One region of the Actinoallomurus sp. CA-142502 genome, then DNA from elsewhere that is predicted to be linked to it. Evidence: riboswitches for the same ligand, from Rfam matches in the RefSeq annotation. Region 1 holds a riboswitch; the other holds the start of a gene.
What was found. Region 1 has a riboswitch for glycine ahead of gcvT (glycine cleavage system aminomethyltransferase GcvT). Riboswitches for the same ligand answer to the same signal wherever they lie in the genome.

Region 1 (5,499 bases):
GAACTCCTCGCGGCACAGGATGAGGCCGCCGCGGGGCCCGCAGAGGGTCTTGTGCGTCGTGCTCGTGACGACGTCGGCGTGCGGCACCGGCGAGGGGTGCAGCCCGGCGGCGACGAGCCCGGCGAAGTGCGCCATGTCAACCATGAGCAGCGCGCCCGTCTCGTCGGCGATGCGGCGGAACTCGGCGAAGTCGAGCTGCCGCGGGTACGCCGACCAGCCGGCGACGATCATCTTCGGCCGGTGCTCGCGCGCCAGCCGGGCGACCTCGTCCATGTCGACCAGGCCGTCCTCGCCTACGTGGTAGGCGGCGACGTTGAACATCTTGCCCGAGTAGTTGATCTTCATGCCGTGGGTCAGGTGCCCGCCGTGGGCGAGGTCCAGGCCCAGGATGGTGTCGCCCGGCTGGAGCAGCGCGAAGTACACCGCGATGTTGGCCTGCGCCCCCGAGTGGGGCTGCACGTTCGCGTGGTCGGCGCCGAACAGGGCCTTGGCGCGGTCGATCGCGAGCTGCTCGGTGACGTCGACGTACTCACAGCCGCCGTAGTAGCGGCGGCCCGGGTAGCCCTCGGCGTACTTGTTCGTCATCACCGAGCCCTGGGCCTCGAGCACGCCCACCGGGGCGAAGTTCTCCGAGGCGATCATCTCCAGGGTCGACTGCTGGCGGTGCAGCTCCTCGGCGATGGCCGACGCGACCTCTGGGTCGATCTCGGAGAGAGGGGCGTTGGACAGGCTCATCTCACGCCTCCTCGATCAGCTTGGAGTAGGCCGGCGCGTCCAGCAGGTCGGGGCCGTCACCGTCGGTACGGATCTTCAGTAGCCAGCCCTCCCCGTACGGGTCGGTGTTGATCACGGCCGGGTCCTCCTCGACCGCACCGTTCACCGCCACGACCTCCCCCGTCACCGGCGCATAGATGTCACTCACCGACTTGGTCGACTCCGCCTCGCCACAGGGCTCCCCGGCCTCGACCGTGGCGCCCTCCTGCGGCAACGAGACGTACACGATGTCACCGAGGGCGTCGGCGGCATAGGCGGTGATCCCCACAGTCACAACACCGTCGGACGGCTCGGTAATCCACTCATGCTCTTCGGTGTAGGAAAGGGTCTCGGGAACGTTGCTCACGGGGTCCTCCTATAGAAAGGCAGGGCGACCTTGTCGACCGGCTCATGTTTGCCGCGGATGTCCACCGCCAGATCGGTGTCTTCGGTGTGACCCGCGTGGATATAGCCCATGGCGATGGGCTTGCCCAGTGTCGGGGACGGCGCGCCGCTGGTCACGACTCCGCACGGCGTGCCGTCTGATCCCACGATGTCGTACCCGTGCCGGGGCACCCGCCGTCCCCTGGCGACCAGGCCGACGAGGGTGCGCTCCGGCGCCTTGTCGGCGATCGCGGCCAGCGCGGCACGTCCGACGAAGTCGCCCTTGTCGAACTTGACGGTACGGCCGAGGCCCGCGTCGAACGGCGTCGTCTCGGCGGTCAGCTCGTTGCCGTACAGCGGCATCCCGGCCTCCAGGCGCAGCGTGTCGCGCGAGGACAGCCCGCAGGGCCGCAGGTCGTCGCCGCCGGCCTCGGTCAGCGCCGCCCAGGTCGCCACGGCGTCGCCGGCGGAGACGAACAGCTCGAAGCCGTCCTCGCCCGTGTAGCCGGTGCGGGCGATCAGGGCGTCGACGCCGGACACCGCGCCGGGCAGGATCGCGTAGTACTTCAGGTCGCCGAGCGCGGCGTCGGTGAGCTTGCCGAGGATCCCCTGCGCCTTCGGCCCCTGGACCGCGACGAGGGCGTACGCGTCGGAGCGGTCGTCGACGGTGGCCCCGTCGAACTTCTCGGCCCGCGCGGTCAGCTCTGAGCGTACGGTGGCGGCGTTCGCGGCGTTGGCCACGATCAGATAGGTCTCGGCGGCCAGCCGGTAGACGATCAGGTCGTCCAGGACGCCGCCGTCGGCGTCGCAGATCATCGTGTAGCGCGCCCGGCCCACGGCGAGCGCCGAAAGGTGTCCGATGAGGGAGTAGTCGAGCGCCGCCCCGGCCTGCGGGCCGGTCACGAAGATCTCTCCCATGTGGGACAGGTCGAACAGGCCGGCGCTGGTACGGACCGCCTGGTGCTCGGCGGTCTCGCTGCCGTAGCGCAGCGGCATCCGATAACCGGCGAACTCGGTGACGGTGGCGCCGAGGCCCTCGTGGACCTCGTGGAGTGGTGTCTTCTTGGTGTCCGGAACGGACATCGCGGCAGGCTCCTTATCGCGCGGGCGATCCGGGGGTCATATCGTCCCACTGGTTCGCGTGCGGTCTCGGCGCCTCCCCCTCTGTCATCGGCGCCTGAGAGCTTCGCCCGGGGGGCTTGCACCTTCGGCGGGAGCAGTGCTCCGCTTTCCAGAGGTCGCCTGCTCCGCGCGGTCTTCGTCGCCTGAGAGGTTCCGGGGAGGAGTTGCTCCTTCGGCGGCCCGGACTGGCGGTCCGGGCGCTCTCCCGCGCGGGATCAACGGCTGCCGCCAGGCTAGCAGCGCCCGTCGCGCGGCGACAGCCCGCACATCGGCCCACCTGGCCACGCGGATACACGCTGAGTGTATAGACGGCGAGTATACGCGCGACGTACCCTCCGTCTCATGAGCGTTCCCTACGCCCTCCTCGGCCTGCTCGAACGGGAGCCGAGCCACGGGTACGACCTGAAACGCGACTACGACGCGCTGTTCGGCCGGGGCAGGCCGCTGTCCTTCGGCCAGGTCTACGCCACCCTCGGCCGGCTCGCCCGTGCGGGGAAGGTGGTCGTGGGCGAGACCGAGGCCGGCTCGGGCCCCGACCGCAAGCGGTACGTCATCACCGAGACGGGGGCGACCGAGTTCGAGTCCTGGCTCGCCGAGCCGGTCGAGGCCGAGCCGCACCTGCAGACGGTGCTGTTCACGAAGGTCGTGCTCGCGCTGCTGCTCGACCGCGACGCCGAGGCGTACCTCGACGCCCAGCGCGCCGCCCACCTGAAACGCATGCGCGAGCTGACCGAGACCAAGCGGACCGGCGACCTGGTCGACGCGCTGCTCGCCGACCACGGCCTGTTCCACCTGGAGTCCGACCTGCGCTGGATCGACCTCACCGCGGCCCGGCTCGACGCGCTGAAACGCGAGGTCCTGCCGTGACGACTCTCGTGGAGGCGCGCGACGTGACGCTGTCGTTCGGCAGCACGCCCGCGCTGCGGGGCGCGAGCCTGTCGGCCGAGGCCGGCGAGATCCTCGCCGTCATGGGCCCGAGCGGGTCGGGCAAGTCGACCCTGCTGCACTGCCTGGCCGGGATCCTCACGCCGGGTTCCGGCGAGGTCCGGTTCGACGGCCGCCGGGTGGACACCATGGGCGAGGCCGAGCGCAGCGCCCTGCGCCGCGACCGCTTCGGCTTCGTGTTCCAGTTCGGTCAGCTCGTCCCCGAGCTGACCGCCGAGGAGAACGTCGCACTGCCACTGCTGCTCGGCGGCATGCGCCGGGGCGCGGCCGTCCGGCAGGCCCACCCCTGGTTCGAACGGCTCGGCCTGGACGGCCTGGAGCGGCGGCGGTCCGGCGAGCTGTCCGGCGGGCAGGCCCAGCGCGTCGCACTGGCCCGAGGCCTGGTCGCGAGCCCGCGGGTGCTGTTCGCCGACGAACCGACCGGCGCGCTCGACTCGCTCACCGGGGAGCAGGTCATGGAGCTGCTCGTGTCCGCCGCCCGCGAGGAGGGCACCACGGTCATCCTGGTCACCCACGAGCCGCGGGTGGCCGCGTACGCCGACCGCGAGGTCATCGTCCGCGACGGGAGGACCACGTCGATCGGGGTGATCTCGTGATCGGGTTCGGTGTGCGGCTGGCCGTGGCGGGCGGGCGAGAGGCGGCCGTGCGGCTGGTGGTCACGGCGGCCGCCGTCGCGCTGGGAGTCGGGCTGCTGCTGGCGACCTTGGCGGGCGTCAACGCGGTCAACGCGCAGAACGCCCGCTACGCCTGGCTGAACTCCGCGTCCCCCGAGGCCACGGCGGGTGTTCCGCCGTCCCCGGACCCACTGTGGGCCACCCTCGGCTACGAGCGCTACGAGGGCAGGACGATCACCCGGGTCGACGTCGCCGCCACCGGGCCCCGCTCACCCGTTCCACCCGGCATCCCGCGCCCGCCCGGGCCGGGGGAGTACTACGCGTCACCCGCGCTGACCGCGCTGCTGCGCACGGCACCGCCCGGCCGGCTCGGCGACCGCTACCCCGGCCGCCGGATCGGCACGATCGGCCCGGCCGCGCTCCCGTCCCCGGACTCGCTGTACGTCATCGCGGGCGCGAGCGCCGCCGAACTCTCGCGCGCCCCCGGCGCGGCGAAGGTGACCGCCATCGCCACCAGGACGCCCAGCAGCTGTTCGAGCTGCAACGCCGGCACCAACGCGAACGGCATCGACCTCATCCTGTCGGTCACGGCGGCGGCGCTGCTCTTCCCCGTGCTGATCTTCATCGGCACGGTCACCCGGCTCGTCGCCACGCGTCGCGAACAACGCTTCGCCGCCATGCGCCTGGTCGGCGCCACGCCCCGGCAGATCTCCCTGGTCGCGGCCGTCGAGTCCAGCGTCGCGGCGGTCGCGGGCACCGCGGGCGGTTTCGGACTGTTCTTCCTCTTCCGCACGCGCCTGACCGCGCTCCCGCTCACCGGCGAGCGGTTCTACGCCGCCGACCTGTCGCTCAACCCGCTCCAGGTCGCGCTCGCCGCCGTCGGCGTCCCGATCGGGGCGATGATCGCGGCGCGCCTCGCGCTGCGCCGAGTGCGGATCTCCCCGCTCGGCGTGAGCCGGCGCGTCACTCCGCGCCCGCCTCGCCCGTACCGGCTGATCCCGCTCGTCGCCGGCGTCGCCGAGCTGGCGTTCTTCGTCGGCCGTCGCCCCGACACCACGAACGGCCAGATCTGGGCGTACCTCACCGGGATCTTCCTGATGATGGGCGGCCTGGTCGTCGCCGGGCCGTGGCTGACCATGGCCGGCTCACGCGTCGTCGCGCGGTACGCCCGCCGTCCCGCGGCGTTGATCGCCGGGCGGCGGCTCGCCGACGACCCGAAGGCCGGCTACCGCGCGGTCAGCGGCCTCGTGCTCGCCCTCTTCGTCACCAGCACGGCGGTCGGAGTGATCAACACGATGGTGGCCGAAGAGGGCCTGCCCGAGAGCGACGCGGCGGCCCGCGGCACGCTGGTGGCCGAGTACTCCCACGGCTGGACCAGGACGCCGGGCGTGCCCCGCGCCTCCGTCCCGGTCTCCGACCAGGTCCTGGCCCGGCTGCGCTCGATCCCCGGCGTACGGGGCGTCATGCTGATCCACACGAACCCGCTCGGCACGACGCTCTCGCTGGGCGGCCCCCGGCCGATGGTGGCCGGGCTGATGTCGTGCCGCGAGCTGGCCGGGGTGCCGCACTTCGGGCGGTGCGCCGCCGGCGCGGACGTGGTGTCGGTGCCGCCCGACTACGTCTTCGACTCCGAACGCCTCCCCGGCACGGACTGGCCCGCCGCCGCCCTGTCCTCGTCGCG
Region 2 (5,499 bases), 3.8 Mb from region 1:
GGAACTGGCGGGCGTACCCGTCGGCGACCTCGCGCCAGCCCCCGTCCGGCAGGTCGATCTCGGCCAGCACCGCGTCGAGCATCAGCTCGTAGACCTCGTCCTTGCCGGTGACGTAGCGGTACAGGCCCATGGTGGCGACGCCCAGGCGTTCGGCGAGGCGCCGCATGGACACGGCGCTCAGCCCCTCGGCGTCGGCGATCTCGACGGCGGCGCGCGCGATCTGCTCATGCGTCAGCGCCGGGCGCGGACCGCGGCCGGGGCCCTCGATGCGCTCCCAGAGCGTCGGCTTCCGGCGGCCCTGCGCCCGCTCCTCCTCGAACTCCGCGATCTTTTCGCGGAAGCGCCGCATCCGCTCGTCGTCCGCGGGGTTCGCCGCGTCAGTCATGCCGCCCTCTCACATCGGCCAACCTATCAGGGCTTGTACGGCGTACGCGGTTACGCGTACGGTGTACCCAGTGAGCGTACGAGGTACGCAGTAGAAGGGAAACGATGAGATGACGAGTTCGGAGCCGGCCATCTGGGCCGAGGGGCTGCGCAAGCGGTTCGGTCCGACCGAGGCCGTACGCGGGGTCGACCTGGAGGTGCCCGAGGGCGGCGTCTTCGGCCTGCTCGGCCCGAACGGCGCCGGCAAGACCACGACCGTGCGGATCCTGTCGACGCTCACGCTGCCCGACGCCGGGCGGGCGCGGGTCGCGGGGTACGACGTGGTCCGCGACGCCGACCAGGTGCGGTACCGCATCGGCCTGGCGGGCCAGCACGCCTCGATGGACGAGAAGCTGAGCGGCCGCGACAACCTGCGGCTCTTCGGGCGCCTGTACCACCTGCCGCCCAGGGTCGCCCGGCGGCGCGCGGACGAGCTGCTGGAGCGGTTCGGCCTCGCCGGGGCCGGCGACCGCCTGGTCAAGACCTACTCCGGCGGAATGCGCCGCCGGATCGACCTGATCTCCAGCCTGATCACCGCGCCGCCGGTGCTCTTCCTGGACGAGCCGACGACCGGCCTGGACCCGCGCAGTCGCGGCGAGATCTGGGACACGATCCGCGAGCTGGTCGCCGACGGCGTGACCGTGCTGCTGACCACGCAGTACCTCGACGAGGCCGATCAGCTCGCCGACCGGGTCGCCGTGGTCGACCGGGGACAGGTGATCGCCTCGGGCACGCCGGACGAGCTGAAGGCCGAGATCGGCAGCCGCATCGACGTCGTCGTCTCCGCCGCGGACGCGTTCGCCGACGCCACCGCCGTGCTCTCCCGGATCGGCGAGCCGGACACCGATCCGGAGTCCCGCCGGGTGAGCGTCCCCGTCTCCGCCGGCTCCGTCACTCTGCCCGCCGTCGTGCGCGAGCTGGACCGCGCTGGCGTCGAGGTCGAGGACGTCGCGCTGAGGCGTCCCACCCTCGACGAGGTGTTCCTCCGCCTGACCGGCCGGGCCGAAGAGACCGCGGAGAAGGTGAGCGCCTGATGGTCCTCCATGCCCCCGTCGCGCCCACCGGACGCCTGGACCGGCTCCGCTGGACCCTCACCGACGGCGTCACCCTGGTGTGGCGCAACCTCGTCCAGCTCAAGAACCAGCCCGGGGAACTCGTCGGCGCGCTGGTCTTCCCGGCCGTCATGGTCGTGCTGTTCGGCTACGTCTTCGGCAGCGCGATCAAGGTTCCCGGCGGCGGGAACTACCGGGAGTACCTCATGCCCGGCCTGTTCGCGATGACATCGATCACCAGCTTCATGACCACGATGCTCGCGGTGGCCACCGACGCCTCCAAGGGCGTCATGGACCGGTTCCGCTCGATGCCGATGGCCCGGTCGGCAGTGCCGTTCGGGCAGGTCGGCGGCGACATCCTGGTCGGTGCCCTCGGCATGGTCATCATGGTCGGCTGCGGCCTGGCCGTCGGCTGGCGCATCCACGACGGGCTGCCGAAGGCGCTCGCGGCGTTCGGCCTGCTGATCCTCCTGCGCTACGCGATCTCCTGGGCGGGAGTGCTCTGCGGCCTGCTGGTGAAGAACGAGGAGACCGCCGACCAGATGGTGCCGCTGGTCTTCCCGGTGTCGATGCTGTCGAACTCCTTCGTGCCGACCGCCGGCATGCCGGCCTGGCTGCGGGTGATCGCCGACTGGAACCCGGTCAGCGCGGCGGTCGCGGCCTGCCGTGGGCTGTTCGGCAACCCCGGCGCTCCGGCCGGCGACGTCGCGCTGCCGCTGCGGCATCCGGTGGCGGCGACGCTGCTCTGGTCCGGCGTGCTACTCGTGATCTTCGTTCCGCTGAGCGTCCGCCGCTTCCGCACCCTGAACCGCTGACCTTTACGGCCCGCACGCCCCATGCTTAACGTCGGGGAAACAACCCTCCGGTAGGGTGGAGATCGCCGTCGAACCCGCGCGGGAGAGATCCCGGTGCAGCCAGTGCCGGGGCGCCGAAGGAGCAAACCTCCCCGGAACCTCTCAGGCAAAAGGACCGCGTGGGCGAGGCACCTCTGGAAAGCGGGAGACCGCGGCCGTTCCATCGGCCGCCGATCCTCACCGAAGGTGCAAGCCGCGTCCGTCGCGGCGAAGCTCTCAGGTCCAGGTGACAGAGGGGGAGACCGGCCACCGGCGTGCCCGGTGGCGTTCGCGCCCCGACTCGCCTGGAGGCTCCCCATGACCGAGGTTCCGTTCGCCGCTCGCCACATCGGACCCTCCCCGGCCGAACGCGCCGCGATGGCCGAGACCGCCGGGTACGACGGCGTCGGCGCGCTCGTCGACGCGGCCGTGCCCGCCCGGATCCGCACCGACCGCCCGCTCGACCTGCCGCCCGCGCTCAGCGAGGTGGAGGCGCTGGCGCGGCTGCGTGAGCTGGCCGCCCGCAACCAGGTGCTCACCTCGATGATCGGCCTCGGCTACCACGGGACGATCACCCCGGGCGTGATCCTGCGCAACGTCCTGGAGAATCCCGGCTGGTACACCGCCTACACGCCGTACCAGCCGGAGATCTCCCAGGGGCGGCTCGAGGCGCTGCTGAACTTCCAGACCATGGTGAGCGACCTGACCGGGCTGCCGGTGGCGAACGCCTCGCTGCTGGACGAGGGCACCGCCGCCGCGGAGGCGATGACGCTGGCGCACCGCGTCGCGCCGCGGGGGAGCGGCGACACCTTCCTCGTCGACGCCGACGTGCTGCCGCAGACCGTCGAGGTGATCCGCACCCGCGCGGTGCCGCTGGGCATCGAGGTCGTCGTCGCCGACACGTCCGGGGGACTGCCGGAGGGCGACTTCTTCGGCGTGCTGCTGCAGTACCCGGGCGCGAGCGGCGCCGTACGCGACCTGTCGGGGCTGACCGAGGCGGCGCACGGGCGCGGCGCCCAGGTCGTGGTCGCCGCCGACCTCCTCGCCCTGACACTGCTCCGGCCGCCGGGGGAGTTCGGCGCCGACATCGCGGTCGGCACGACGCAGCGCTTCGGCGTGCCGTACGGCTTCGGCGGCCCGCACGCCGGCTACATGTCGGTGCGTGACGGCATCCAGCGCCAGCTCCCCGGCCGGCTCGTCGGCGTCTCGCTGGACGCCGACGGCGGGCCGGCGTACCGGCTCGCGCTGCAGACCCGGGAGCAGCACATCCGCCGGGAGAAGGCCACCAGCAACATCTGCACCGCCCAGGTGCTGCTCGCCGTGATGGCGAGCATGTACGCCGTCTACCACGGTCCCGAGGGGCTCACCGCCATCGCCGAGCGGGTGCACGAGCGCGCGACGCTGCTGCGCGGCGGCCTGGGCGCGGTGGGCGTCGAGGTCGTCCACGACGCCTTCTTCGACACCGTGCTCGCCCGGGTTCCCGGCCGCGCCCGCGAGATCGTACGGGCCGCGGCGGAGGACGGCGTCAACCTGCGTCTGGTCGACGACGACCACGTCGGCGTCTCCTGCGACGAGACGACCACCGAGGCCCACGTCGCGACGGTGCTGGGGGCGTTCGGGCGGACGGAGGAGCACACCGGCCTCACCCGGCAGGAGGCGATCCCGCGGGGGCTGCGGCGGGAGAGCGAGTTCCTCACGCACCCGGTGTTCCACGCGCACCGGTCGGAGACGGCGATGCTGCGCTACCTGCGCCGGCTCCAGGACAAGGACATCGCGCTGGACCGCTCGATGATCCCGCTCGGCTCCTGCACGATGAAGCTGAACGCCACCGCCGAGATGGAGCCGATCACCTGGCCGGAGTTCGCGCAGATCCACCCCTTCGCGCCGCTGGAGCAGGCGCGGGGGTACGTCGAGCTGATCGGTGAGCTCGAGTCCTGGCTCGCCGAGATCACCGGGTACGCCAAGGTGTCGGTGCAGCCCAACGCCGGTTCGCAGGGGGAGCTGGCCGGCCTGCTCGCCGTGCACGGCTACCACGCCGCACGCGGAGAGAGCCACCGGAACGTCTGCCTGATCCCGTCCTCGGCGCACGGCACGAACGCCGCCAGCGCGGTGATGGCCGGGATGCGGGTGGTCGTGGTCAAGAGCACCGAGAGCGGCGACATCGACCTCGACGACCTGCACGCCAAGATCGACAAGCACCGCGACGACCTCGCCGCGATCATGGTGACCTACCCCTCGACGCACGGCATCTACGAGGAGACGATCACCGAGGTCTGTGAGAGCGTGCACGCGGCCGGCGGCCAGGTCTACGTCGACGGCGCCAACCTCAACGCCCTCGTCGGGCTGGCGCGCCTCGGGGAGTTCGGCGCCGACGTGTCGCACCTGAACCTCCACAAGACCTTCTGCATCCCGCACGGCGGCGGCGGGCCGGGCGTCGGCCCGGTGGGCGTGCGCGAGCACCTCGTGCCGTTCCTGCCCAACCACCCGCTGCGGCCCGAGGCCGGTCCGGAGACCGGCAGCGGCCCGATCTCGGCGGCTCCGTGGGGCTCGGCGGGCATCCTGCCGATCTCGTGGGCCTACATCGCGATGATGGGCGCCGACGGGCTGCGCGAGGCGACCGAGGCGGCGGTGCTGGCCGCCAACTACGTCGCCAAGCGGCTCGACGGCCACTACCCGGTGCTGTTCACCGGCCGGGGCGGCCTCGTCGCCCACGAGTGCATCATCGACATCCGGAAGATCACCAAGGAGACGAAGGTCAGCGCCGAGGACGTCGCCAAGCGGCTCATCGACTACGGCCTCCACGCCCCGACCCTCGCCTTCCCGGTGGCCGGCACGCTGATGATCGAGCCGACCGAGAGCGAGGACCGCGCCGAGCTCGACCGCTTCTGCGACGCGATGATCGAGATCCGGCGGGAGATCGAGCGGGTGGCGGCCGGCGAGTACGACGCCGACGACAACCCGCTCAAGAACGCCCCGCACACGGCGGCGTCGCTGCTGACCACCGAGTGGAAGCACTCCTACACCCGCGAGGAGGCGGCCTACCCGGTCCCGTCGCTGCGGGAGAACAAGTACTGGTCGCCGGTGCGCCGCATCGACCAGGCCTACGGCGACCGCAACCTGGTCTGCGCCTGCCCGCCGCCGGAGGCCTTCGAGTCCTGACCCGTACGCGCGTGCGGGCCGGGCCCCGGCCC

Region 2: it holds a riboswitch for glycine, as region 1 does, so the genes downstream of both, gcvP (aminomethyl-transferring glycine dehydrogenase) here and gcvT (glycine cleavage system aminomethyltransferase GcvT) in region 1, are expected to answer to the same signal.

What each region holds. Positions count from the first base shown of each region.
Region 1 is NZ_JBNJMY010000001.1:9,592,633-9,598,131, reverse strand. Features, by position in the region: gene glyA (serine hydroxymethyltransferase) at 1-735, opposite strand, end outside; gene gcvH (glycine cleavage system protein GcvH) at 737-1,120, opposite strand; gene gcvT (glycine cleavage system aminomethyltransferase GcvT) at 1,117-2,220, opposite strand; glycine riboswitch at 2,292-2,378, opposite strand; glycine riboswitch at 2,380-2,477, opposite strand; gene ACQEV1_RS44850 (PadR family transcriptional regulator) at 2,602-3,126, shown strand; gene ACQEV1_RS44845 (ABC transporter ATP-binding protein) at 3,123-3,800, shown strand; gene ACQEV1_RS44840 (FtsX-like permease family protein) at 3,797-5,499, shown strand, end outside.
Region 2 is NZ_JBNJMY010000001.1:5,804,830-5,810,328, reverse strand. Features, by position in the region: gene ACQEV1_RS27715 (TetR/AcrR family transcriptional regulator) at 1-385, opposite strand, end outside; gene ACQEV1_RS27710 (ATP-binding cassette domain-containing protein) at 495-1,457, shown strand; gene ACQEV1_RS27705 (ABC transporter permease) at 1,457-2,290, shown strand; glycine riboswitch at 2,360-2,457, shown strand; glycine riboswitch at 2,459-2,569, shown strand; gene gcvP (aminomethyl-transferring glycine dehydrogenase) at 2,627-5,467, shown strand.